3 regions of the Halomonas kashgarensis genome follow, and region 3 is predicted to be linked to each of the others. Evidence: predicted binding sites of a transcription regulator. Region 3 holds the regulator's gene; each other region holds the start of a gene.
What was found. The regulator sigma-54, encoded in region 3, starts transcription at its own class of promoters, with help from an activator protein. The targets are predictions, from matches to a motif close to TGGCACNNNNNTTGCTNT.

Region 1: glnL (nitrogen regulation protein NR(II)) is a predicted target of sigma-54. The motif match lies at 2,160-2,177, and genes of this name have one in related genera.
Region 2: R5M92_RS01155 (NarK family nitrate/nitrite MFS transporter) is a predicted target of sigma-54. The motif match lies at 1,154-1,171, and genes of this name have one in related genera.

Annotation. Positions count from the first base shown of each region.
Region 1 covers NZ_CP137552.1:3,097,797-3,101,073, forward strand. The annotation lists gene glnG (nitrogen regulation protein NR(I)) at 1-975, opposite strand, end outside; gene glnL (nitrogen regulation protein NR(II)) at 968-2,014, opposite strand; gene R5M92_RS14160 (DUF4124 domain-containing protein) at 2,376-2,897, opposite strand; gene glnA (glutamate--ammonia ligase) at 3,024-3,277, opposite strand, start outside.
Region 2 covers NZ_CP137552.1:272,018-275,294, reverse strand. The annotation lists gene R5M92_RS01160 (patatin-like phospholipase family protein) at 1-997, shown strand, start outside; gene R5M92_RS01155 (NarK family nitrate/nitrite MFS transporter) at 1,288-2,640, shown strand; gene R5M92_RS01150 (nitrate- and nitrite sensing domain-containing protein) at 2,670-3,277, shown strand, end outside.
Region 3 covers NZ_CP137552.1:1,508,532-1,511,808, forward strand. The annotation lists gene lptB (LPS export ABC transporter ATP-binding protein) at 1-592, shown strand, start outside; gene R5M92_RS06970 (RNA polymerase factor sigma-54) at 731-2,143, shown strand; gene hpf (ribosome hibernation-promoting factor, HPF/YfiA family) at 2,246-2,554, shown strand; gene R5M92_RS06980 (PTS sugar transporter subunit IIA) at 2,559-3,029, shown strand; gene rapZ (RNase adapter RapZ) at 3,210-3,277, shown strand, end outside.

The DNA.
Region 1 (3,277 bases), 1.6 Mb from region 3:
AAAGTGACGCGAAAGCCGAGGGATATCCTCCCGCCGTTCCGCAAGCCGAGGAAGATGGACGCGAATCACGTTCAAGCGGTGAAACAGGTCCTCACGAAAGCGACCATCCTCCACTAGTCTTTCCAGATTCTGGTGCGTGGCGGCGATGATACGCACATCCACCTTGACCGGCGTATGCCCGCCGACCCGGTAGAATTCGCCATCGGCCAGCACGCGTAACAAGCGAGTCTGAGTTTCCGCCGGCATATCGCCGATTTCATCCAGAAACAAAGTGCCACCGTTGGCCTGCTCGAAGCGTCCCTGGCGCTGTGCGGTGGCACCGGTGAACGCCCCTTTTTCGTGACCGAACAACTCGGATTCGATCAGGTCGCGGGGAATGGCCGCCATGTTCAGGGCGATGAACGGCTTCCCGGCCCGGGGGCTGTGCTGATGCAAGGCCTGGGCGACGCGCTCCTTGCCGGTTCCCGACTCGCCGTTGATCAATACGGTGATATGCGAATGGGACAGCCGGCCGATGGCGCGAAACACCTCCTGCATGGCGGGTGCTTCGCCGATGATCTCGGCATTCAATCCTTCCGGCACGCTCACCGGCTGCTTGCGTTCACGGGCGTGGGCCACGGCGCGTCGCACCAGCGCCAGCGCTTCGTCCACATCGAACGGCTTGGGCAGGTACTCGAACGCCCCGCCCTGGTAGGAAGCCACGGCGCTGTCGAGATCGGAATGGGCAGTCATCACGATGACCGGCAGATCGGGATGGGCATCGCGCACTCGGGACATCAAATCCAGCCCATCGATTCCCGGCATGCGAATGTCGGTGACCAGCACATCCGGTGGACTCTCCAACAGCCGGTCGAGTGCGATATCGGCCCGCTCGATGCACTCCACTTCCAGGTCGGGTTGCGCCAGGGCACGCTCCAGTACCCAGCGGATAGCACGGTCATCGTCCACAATCACTATACGTGCGACCTCAGTCATGGCGCGTCTCCAATGGAATCAGTAAACGAAATTCGGTATGTCCCGGTCGGGATTCGCATTCGATCAATCCTTGATGCTGATGGAGAATGGACTGGGCGATAGACAGCCCCAAGCCGCTGCCTTCCGCCCGCCCGGATACCATGGGATAGAACAGCGTTTCTCGCAGGGTCTCGGGAATGCCGGGACCGTTGTCGCTCACCGTGACTTCGCATACCAGGCGGTGGCGCTCGGCGCCCAAGGTAAACTGGCGGCGAGCACGGGTGCGCAGGATTAGCTCGGGTTCTGGCACCTGGGCGTCGGTCATCGCCTGGACCGCATTGCGCGCCACGTTGAGCAGCGCCTGAATCATCTGCGATTCATCGCCCGAAAGCGGCGGAAGGCTGGGGTCGTAATTGCGGATGATGGTGATATCGGGATGTTCGGCGAGCAGCAGCGAGCGAACCCTTTCCAGTACCCGATGGATATTCAACGATTCGTGCTTTATTACCCGGTTCGGGCCCAGCATCGAATCGACCAGATCGCGCAGCCGGTCGACTTCCTCGATGATGATGCGGGTAAACTCGCGCAGCCCCGGTTCATCGAGGTCGCGCTCCAACAGCTGGGCCGCACCGCGAATACCGCCCAACGGGTTCTTGACCTCATGGGCCAGGCCGCGGGCCAGAATCTTGATCGTCTCCTGGCGAGTCAACAGCGCCTCTTCTCGGGAGATCTGCATCAGCCGGTCACGCGGTTCTACCTCGAGCAGCAACTCGTCGGCGGAGAGCGGGGTCACCGTGTAGTCCACGGTCAAGGGTTCCTGATTCAGCGGGGTGATGCGCGCCTCGCGCTGGGTAAAGGGATGAAAGGCATCCCGCGCCTTGGCCAGCACGTCATCGATGCTATCTTCGCAGCCCAGCAGGGTTTCCAGGCTGGAGCCATAGACACGGCTGAGACTGACCGCCAGCAAGGCCTCTGCCGCCGGGTTCATCCAGCGTACCTGCAACTTTCCGTCCAGCAGCAAGACCGCCGTGGTCAAATGCTCCAGCAGACGTTGATGCATATTATCGCCGTGACCGCGCGGCTCGCGTTGGTGGGTATCGGGCTTTGATGCCCCAGTGTGAGTCATGGCAACACATATCCGGTTAACATCGAGCGAACCGACACTCAGCGGGGTCGGGTCTCTTGGTTAGCTGTCGTCAAGATGGGTTGCAATAAGTGCGCCAACCTACCCAGGCACCAGCATAGCGCACCACATGCGGCCGATTACGGGCTTGGCCGGCACGCGACAAAGCGTGGCGCGCAAAAACAGCAGCCTTCGATGCACCATTAAGGTGCATTACGTGCGCCATGACATATCCTTTCACCTGGAGCGCTCAGACACAGAATGCTGTCTAACATGGCGCACCTAGCTACCATGGCGCCTAGCGCACGGAAAGCGTGATTTCCCGGGAGCGATGTCGCACCCGCCCGCTGCTATCCAGCAGTTCGGCCTGCAGGCGATGCTCGCCCCGCTCCAGACCCGCCAGCCAGAATACATCGCTGTGCAACGCCGACTGGCTTATTTCCCCATCAAGCAGCAGGCGTACCTGATGGTCCTCGCGCAATGCCGGCACCACTTCTACCGACACGCTGGTCAGGGGCGCTTCGAGTATCTGCCCCGCGGCGGGGCTGGCGATAGCGAAACGGTCATAGGGCATGAAAGGTTGCCCTACCGCCGCTTTACGGCGCGGCGACGAATCCCGATCGACCGCCGGTGCCGCTCCCGGCAGCGCCGAAGGTAACGGCGCAAGCTGCAACGCCTCGCCGCCCCGGTCGGGCTTGTCGGTAAACGTCACGTTGCCCTGTTCGTCCACCACCCGAAATACCGTCTGGGCGAAAGCCTGGGAAACACTGCTCGACCACAGCAGCGTCCCTACCAGTGCGCCTAACACCTTGTTGTTCATGGCCTACCCATTGCTTGCATCGTCGCTGCCATTGTGGCTTTTTTCGGTCCAGAAAAAACCCCGCCGAAGCGGGGTTTCGAGTACCCAGATACTGGGCGTCAGACAATGACAAACAACTGACAATGATCAGCAGCTGTAGTACATGTCGAACTCGATCGGGTGCGTGGTCATGCGAATACGCTCCACTTCTTCCATCTTGAGTTCGATGTAGGCATCGATCATGTCGTCGGTGAAGACGCCGCCTTCGGTCAGGAAGTTGCGGTCGGCATCCAGCGCTTCCAGGGCTTGATCCAGGCTATGGGCGACGGTCGGTACGGCCTTGCCTTCTTCCGGCGGCAGGTCGTACAGGTTCTTGTCCATGGCATCGCCGGGGTGGATCT
Region 2 (3,277 bases), 1.2 Mb from region 3:
GGATCTTGCCCTGCAGGGCGGGGGCGCCCACGGTGCCTATACGTGGGGTGTCATCGACCGCCTGCTCGAAGATGAACGTATCGAGATCGAAGGTATCAGCGGCACCAGTGCCGGCGCCATGAACGGTGTGGTGGTAGCCGATGCGTTGACCCGGGGCGACCAGGAAACGGCTCGCCGGGCGTTGTACGACTTCTGGCGGGCCGTCAGCCGCGCGGGCATGGCGAGCCCGGTTCGCCGCACGCCCGTCGATATGCTGAAGGGTAACTGGAGCCTGGACCATTCTCCGGGCTATCTGGCGATGGACCTGATGAGCCGCCTGGTATCGCCCTATCAATTCAACCCGCTCAACGTGAACCCGCTACGCAAAATCGTGGCCGAACACGTCGATTTCGAGCGTGTCCAGCGCTGTGAGCAACTCAAGTTGTTCGTCGCCGCCACCAATGTGCGAAGCGGTAAACAGCGGGTCTTTCGCCGCGAAGAGATGACTGTCGATGTGTTGATGGCTTCCGCCTGCCTCCCGCTTTTCTTCCAAGCGGTGGAGATCGACGGCGAGGCATACTGGGACGGAGGCTACATGGGAAACCCGGCGCTTTTTCCGCTCATGGAGGAGTGCAGCACCCGGGATATTCTGCTGGTACAGATCAACCCTGTCAGCCGAGAGGAAGTGCCCACCAGCGCCAGCGCCATCCTTAACCGCCTCAACGAGATCACCTTCAATGCCTCACTGATCAAGGAGATCCGCATGATCGCCATGCTCAAGAATTCCCTGGAGGCACAAGGTATCGAGAATTGCTATCAGCAGAGCCTGTTTCATCGCATCAGCGGCGAACAGGCACTGGAGAACCTGTCGGTCTCGAGCAAGCTCAATTCGGAGTGGCCGTTTCTGTGCCATCTGTTCGACCATGGCCGCGCCGCCACCGAGCGCTGGCTGGAAGAGAACTTCGACGCCATCGGCCAGCGCTCCACTCTGGATATCGATGCCGTCTATCTACATTGAACTACATTGAGGTTCGCTCTCCCCGCTGTCGAAGCACCAAGATGCCGCATCCCTTGCTGACAATGCCCAAGAATGCGGCATTGCAACAGGGTCGCGGCACTACCGGCGTCGCCTTCCATTCCCCAAACCATTGCCCCGTTTATAAAAACCAGTAGCTGGCAGATTTCCTGCTTGGCTTTGGGCAATGCCGGTAGGCGTGGACCAGGCCCTCATGGGTACGAGTGCGTCGAACCTGACCTTCAATGAAGAAGGACTTGTTCTCGTCAACTTCACCACGTGAGGCAACACCCATGGACATTCGCAATAAAGCCAACAGAATCCGCTTGTTGAGTTTCTCGACACCGCAGATGCGCGCATTCCATTTCTCCTGGTTCGCCTTTCATATCTGCTTTTTCGGCTGGTTCGGCATCGCGCCCTTGATGGCGGTGGTCCGTGAGGATCTCTCACTGACACAGACCCAGATCGGCAACACCATCATTGCCTCCGTCGCCATTACGGTAATCGTGCGCCTGTTGATCGGGGTACTATGTGATCGTATCGGGCCGCGCAAGACCTATACCGGCCTGCTGATATTGGGTTCGATTCCGGTCATGTGCATCGGCTTCGCCAGCAGTTTCGAAAGCTTTCTGCTGGCACGGCTGGCCATTGGCGCCATCGGGGCCTCATTCGTCATCACCCAGTACCACACCACCATGATGTTCGCACCCAACGTCGTGGGAACCGCCAATGCCACCAGTGCCGGATGGGGCAACCTGGGCGGCGGTACCACCCAGATTCTGATGCCGCTGATCTTCTCGGGAATGCTGATGCTGGGTGTCAGCGAAACCTTGGGATGGCGCCTGGCCATGGTCGTTCCGGGTATCGTGCTGTTCATTACCGGCATCGGTTATTGGCGCTTCACCCAGGACGCTCCCAACGGCAATTTCGCCGAGCTGCGCGCTCGCGGCGAGCTGCCCCCGGCCAGTGGCGAACACGGCGCCGCCCGCAGTTTTCTTGCGGCGGCCAAGGATATCCGCGTATGGGCGCTGTTCGTGGTTTACGGCTTGTGTTTCGGTGTGGAACTGACGATCAACAATATCGCCGCAATCTACTTCTTCGATAATTTCGAGCTGACCCTGGCCACCGCCGGGATGATTGCCGGCCTCTTCGGCCTGATGAATATCTTCGCCCGTACCCTGGGCGGGGTATTTTCCGACCTGTTCGCCAAGCAGGCCGGTTTGAAAGGCCGGGTCCGCTGGCTGTTCATTGCTCTGGTCTGCGAAGGTGTCGCCCTGGTGGCATTTTCCCAGATGCATGTACTGAGCCTTGCCATCGGCATCATGCTGGTCTTCAGCCTGTTCGTGCAGATGGCGGAAGGGGCCACATACGGCGTCGTGCCGTTCATCAACAAGCGCTGCCTGGGCGCCGTCGCGGGTATCGTGGGCGCCGGCGGCAATGTGGGCGCCGTGGCGGCCGCCTTCCTGTTCCGCAGCGAAGCGTTAAGCTATCAGCAGGGTCTTTTCTATCTCGGTGTAACGGTACTGGCACTTGCCTCCTGTGTCATGCTGGTACGCTTCAGCGATGCCACGGAAGCAGAAGAAGCCAGGGCCTATCGCGATGCGGTGGGCGATGATACCGGCGCCGGTGCTCTTTCGCTGCGCTGAGGGGAGACAACCCGGATCGAGGAATGACTATGCCATCACCCCACTATCTTCTGCTGGCGGCCAAGCGATGCGATATCGACGACCTGACCCATCTCGCCACCACCTGCGATATCGTCGGGGATATCAGCCGCTTCATTCATGTCCTGCAACGTGAGCGTGGGGCAGCCAATATCTACCTGGCCTCCAATGGTAATCAGTTCGGCAGCCGCTGCGATGTCTCTGTAGAAGAAAGCCAGGCGGCGGAAGCACAGTTGCGCAAGCGCCTGGATGCCATGAGCCGGGACTCCCGGCCGCTCGTCGGAGCACGCCTGCTCCGGCGCATCGCTGCCGCCTGGTTTGCCCTGGATGAACTCGCCACGATGCGCCGGGCGATCAAGGAGCTGGCACTTTCGCCGGACGCCGCCACCCAGCGCTTCAATCAGCTCATCAGTGGGCTGCTTTCGATCGTCTTCGAGGCCGCCGACAGTACTGCCGATCCCGATATCACCCATGCCTTGGTCGCTATCTTCCATTTCATGCAAGGCAAGGAACTGGCAGGGCAGGAGCGTGCCTGTGGCGCCTTCGGCTTTGCTACCGGTCATTTCGATGATGCTCACCGCACCACGTTGGTCAGCCTGGTAGATGCGCAGCAGCGCTG
Region 3 (3,277 bases):
GTTCTACATGATCGTGGGCCTGGTGAGCGCCGACGCCGGCAGCGTCAGTATCGATGATCACGATATCTCCCACGCCCCCATGCATGAGCGAGCCAAGGCGGGCATCGGCTACCTGCCCCAGGAAGCCTCGATATTTCGCAAGCTTTCGGTGGCGGACAATATCCTGGCGATCCTGGAAACCCGCCGCGACCTCGACTCGAGCGGACGCGAACAGCAGCTCGAAGCGCTGCTCGAGGATTTTCACGTCACCCACATTCGCGACAATCTCGGCATGAGCCTCTCCGGTGGCGAACGACGCCGGGTGGAAATTGCCCGTGCGCTTGCCACAGAGCCCGCTTTCATTCTTCTGGATGAACCATTTGCCGGGGTCGATCCGATCTCCGTCGGCGAAATCAAGACCATTATCCGCGCGCTCAAGGCGCGCGAAATCGGCGTTCTCATAACCGATCACAATGTGCGCGACACATTGGATATCTGTGACACCGCCTATATCGTCGGCGATGGCCAGATCATTGCCAGCGGCCCGCCACAGGGCATACTGGACAACCAACAGGTGCGCGACGTTTACCTGGGCGCCGACTTCAAGCTCTAGACGACTTCATACTCTAGCCGTCTCAAGCGCCAGATGGCATGCTTATTGCCGGTGGCATGCATATTGCAAAAGTTGACTTGCACCTGGTCCTTGCTCGCACTAGGGTTAAGCTTTCCGATTACGCACGCGAGTCCCGCTATGGTCATGAAAGCCTCTCTTCAATTGCGCATGGGCTCCCAGCTGACCATGACGCCGCAATTGCAACAGGCGATCGCGCTGCTGCAATTATCCACTCTCGATCTGCGTCAGGAAATCCAGCAGGCGCTCGATTCCAACCCCCTGCTCGAGCAGGAGGAGGAGTTCAGCGAGCAGGCGGTGGACGAGGCACAGGAAGCCGAGTGGTCCGAGGACATCCCTAACGAACTGGCGCTCGACAGCGACTGGTCGGATACCTACCAGGACATGGTGCCCGCCGCCGGCAGCGGCGAAGGTCCGGATTTCGAGCGTCAGGCCGCCGGCCAGAGTCTGCAGGGGCACCTGCTCTGGCAACTGGCCATGACCGATCTCGACTGGCGCGAACGGCAGATAGCGGAAAGCCTGATCGATGCCATCGATGTCAATGGCTACCTGACCCAGACCTTGTCCGAGCTGCGCGACGGGCTACGCGATCAGGGCCTCGAAGGCATAAGCACTCGAGAGGTGGAAACCATTCTGCTCCGCTTGCAGCAGTTCGAGCCCACCGGCATCTTCGCCCGAGATCTACGCGAATGCCTGATGCTGCAGCTCGCCACCCTGGCCGATGACACCCCCCTGCTCGCCCACGCCCGCCGTTTGGTCCGCCAGTTTCTCGAGGCGCTGGGCAAGAACGACACCCGCCTGCTCAAGCGTCGGCTGGGACTGGACGAGACCCAGCTCGAGGATGTTATCTCGCTGATACGCACCCTGGACCCGCGTCCGGGCAGCGCCTTCAGCGACGCGGACGAAGGCTACGTCGTCCCCGATCTGGTGGTGCGCCACGATGCCCAGGGCTGGCATCTCGACTTGAACCCCGAGGCGCTACCCAGGCTCAGGATTCAGCCCGATTACGCCAGCCTCATCAAGCGCGCCGACAAGAGCCAGGACAATCAATATCTCAAGGAACACCTCCAAGAGGCTCGGTGGCTGATCAAGAGCCTGTCCAGCCGCAACGACACCTTGTTGCGCGTGGGGCGCGAAATCGTCACCCGTCAGCTCGGCTTTCTCGAGCAAGGCGAGGAGGCCATGAAACCCTTGATTCTCGCCGATATCGCCAGCGCCGTGGACATGCACGAATCGACCATTTCGCGCGTCACCACCCAGAAGTTCATTCATACGCCACGCGGGGTCTTCGAGCTCAAGTACTTCTTCTCCAGCCAGATAGGCAGCGCCGACGGCGACAGCCACTCCAGTACCGCCATTCGTGCCCGACTGAAGAAACTGATCCAGGAAGAGCCTCCAGGCAAACCGCTTTCCGACAGCCGGCTGGTCACCCTGCTTGGCGACAGTGGTATTCAGGTGGCTCGCCGTACCGTCGCCAAGTACCGTGAGGCGATGGGAATTCCCTCTTCCAGCGAACGACGCAGGCTACGCTGAAGTAGAGCTCTCGTGGAAATCGAGAAAGTTGTTCGCGGGGCTTTGCTCAGCAGGAAAAAGAGTTACAATCGAAGTACAGTCCGATGGATAAGGAGTACGTCAATGCAAGTCAACATCACAGGTCATCATGTCGAACTCACTGACGCCCTGCGTGACTACGTCGAGGAAAAACTCGCTCGCGTTGAACGCCATTACGACAATATCACTACCGTTCAGGTAACCCTGTCCATCGAAAAAGAGCGTCAGCACGCGGCCTGTACGTTGCACGCGGCCGGTGCCGATCTTCACGCCGAGGCCATGGATTCGGACATGTATGCCGCCATCGATGCACTGGCCGACAAGATCGACCGTCAACTGGTCAAGCATAAGGAAAAAGCACAAGCCCGCGCCCAAGGCGCTGGCGTGCGCTGAGCCAATGATGCTGGAAACCATCCTGCCCCCCGAGCGCGTGCTCTATGATGTGCCCGGGGGAAGCAAGAAACGGGTGCTGGAATTCTTCAGCACCTTTATCGCCCAGAACACCCCCAGTCTCGATAGCCAGGAAGTCTTCAGTCGCTTGATCGGTCGAGAGCGCCTAGGCAGTACCGGGATCGGCAATGGTGTCGCTATCCCCCATGCGCGCAGTCCGCATTGCGATGCCCCCATTGCAGGTTTTCTGAAGCTGGCCGAAGCCATCGATTTCGATGCCGTCGACGGTGAACCCGTGGACCTCATCTTCGTGCTGCTGGTCCCGGAAGAGGCGGATGATACTCACCTTGCCCTGCTAGGCCAGGTGGCGACCATCATGAATGACGGCGACACCCGTGTCCGGTTGCGCAAAAGCACCAGTCAACGTGAGCTGCTGGAGTTGCTGAGAGACAAGATCAGGCAGCAGAGCTCCAGTTAGTTCGGCACCGTTCAGCTTCTGGCGTGCTTCTGTCAAATTACGCTTTCGATACGATTCTGCCTCCGTTACCGGACGGCCCTCGATAGAGGCTTACTTGCAAACCTCTCGCCTATTTCGCCTTGAAGAATGGCTGCAACCTGCACGGTAATAGCTAAAATACGGTGCGGAAGGAGATTCGTCATGCAACTCGTGATTATCAGCGGTCGCTCGGGATCGGGAAAGTCCATTGCCCTGCAGGCATTGGAGGA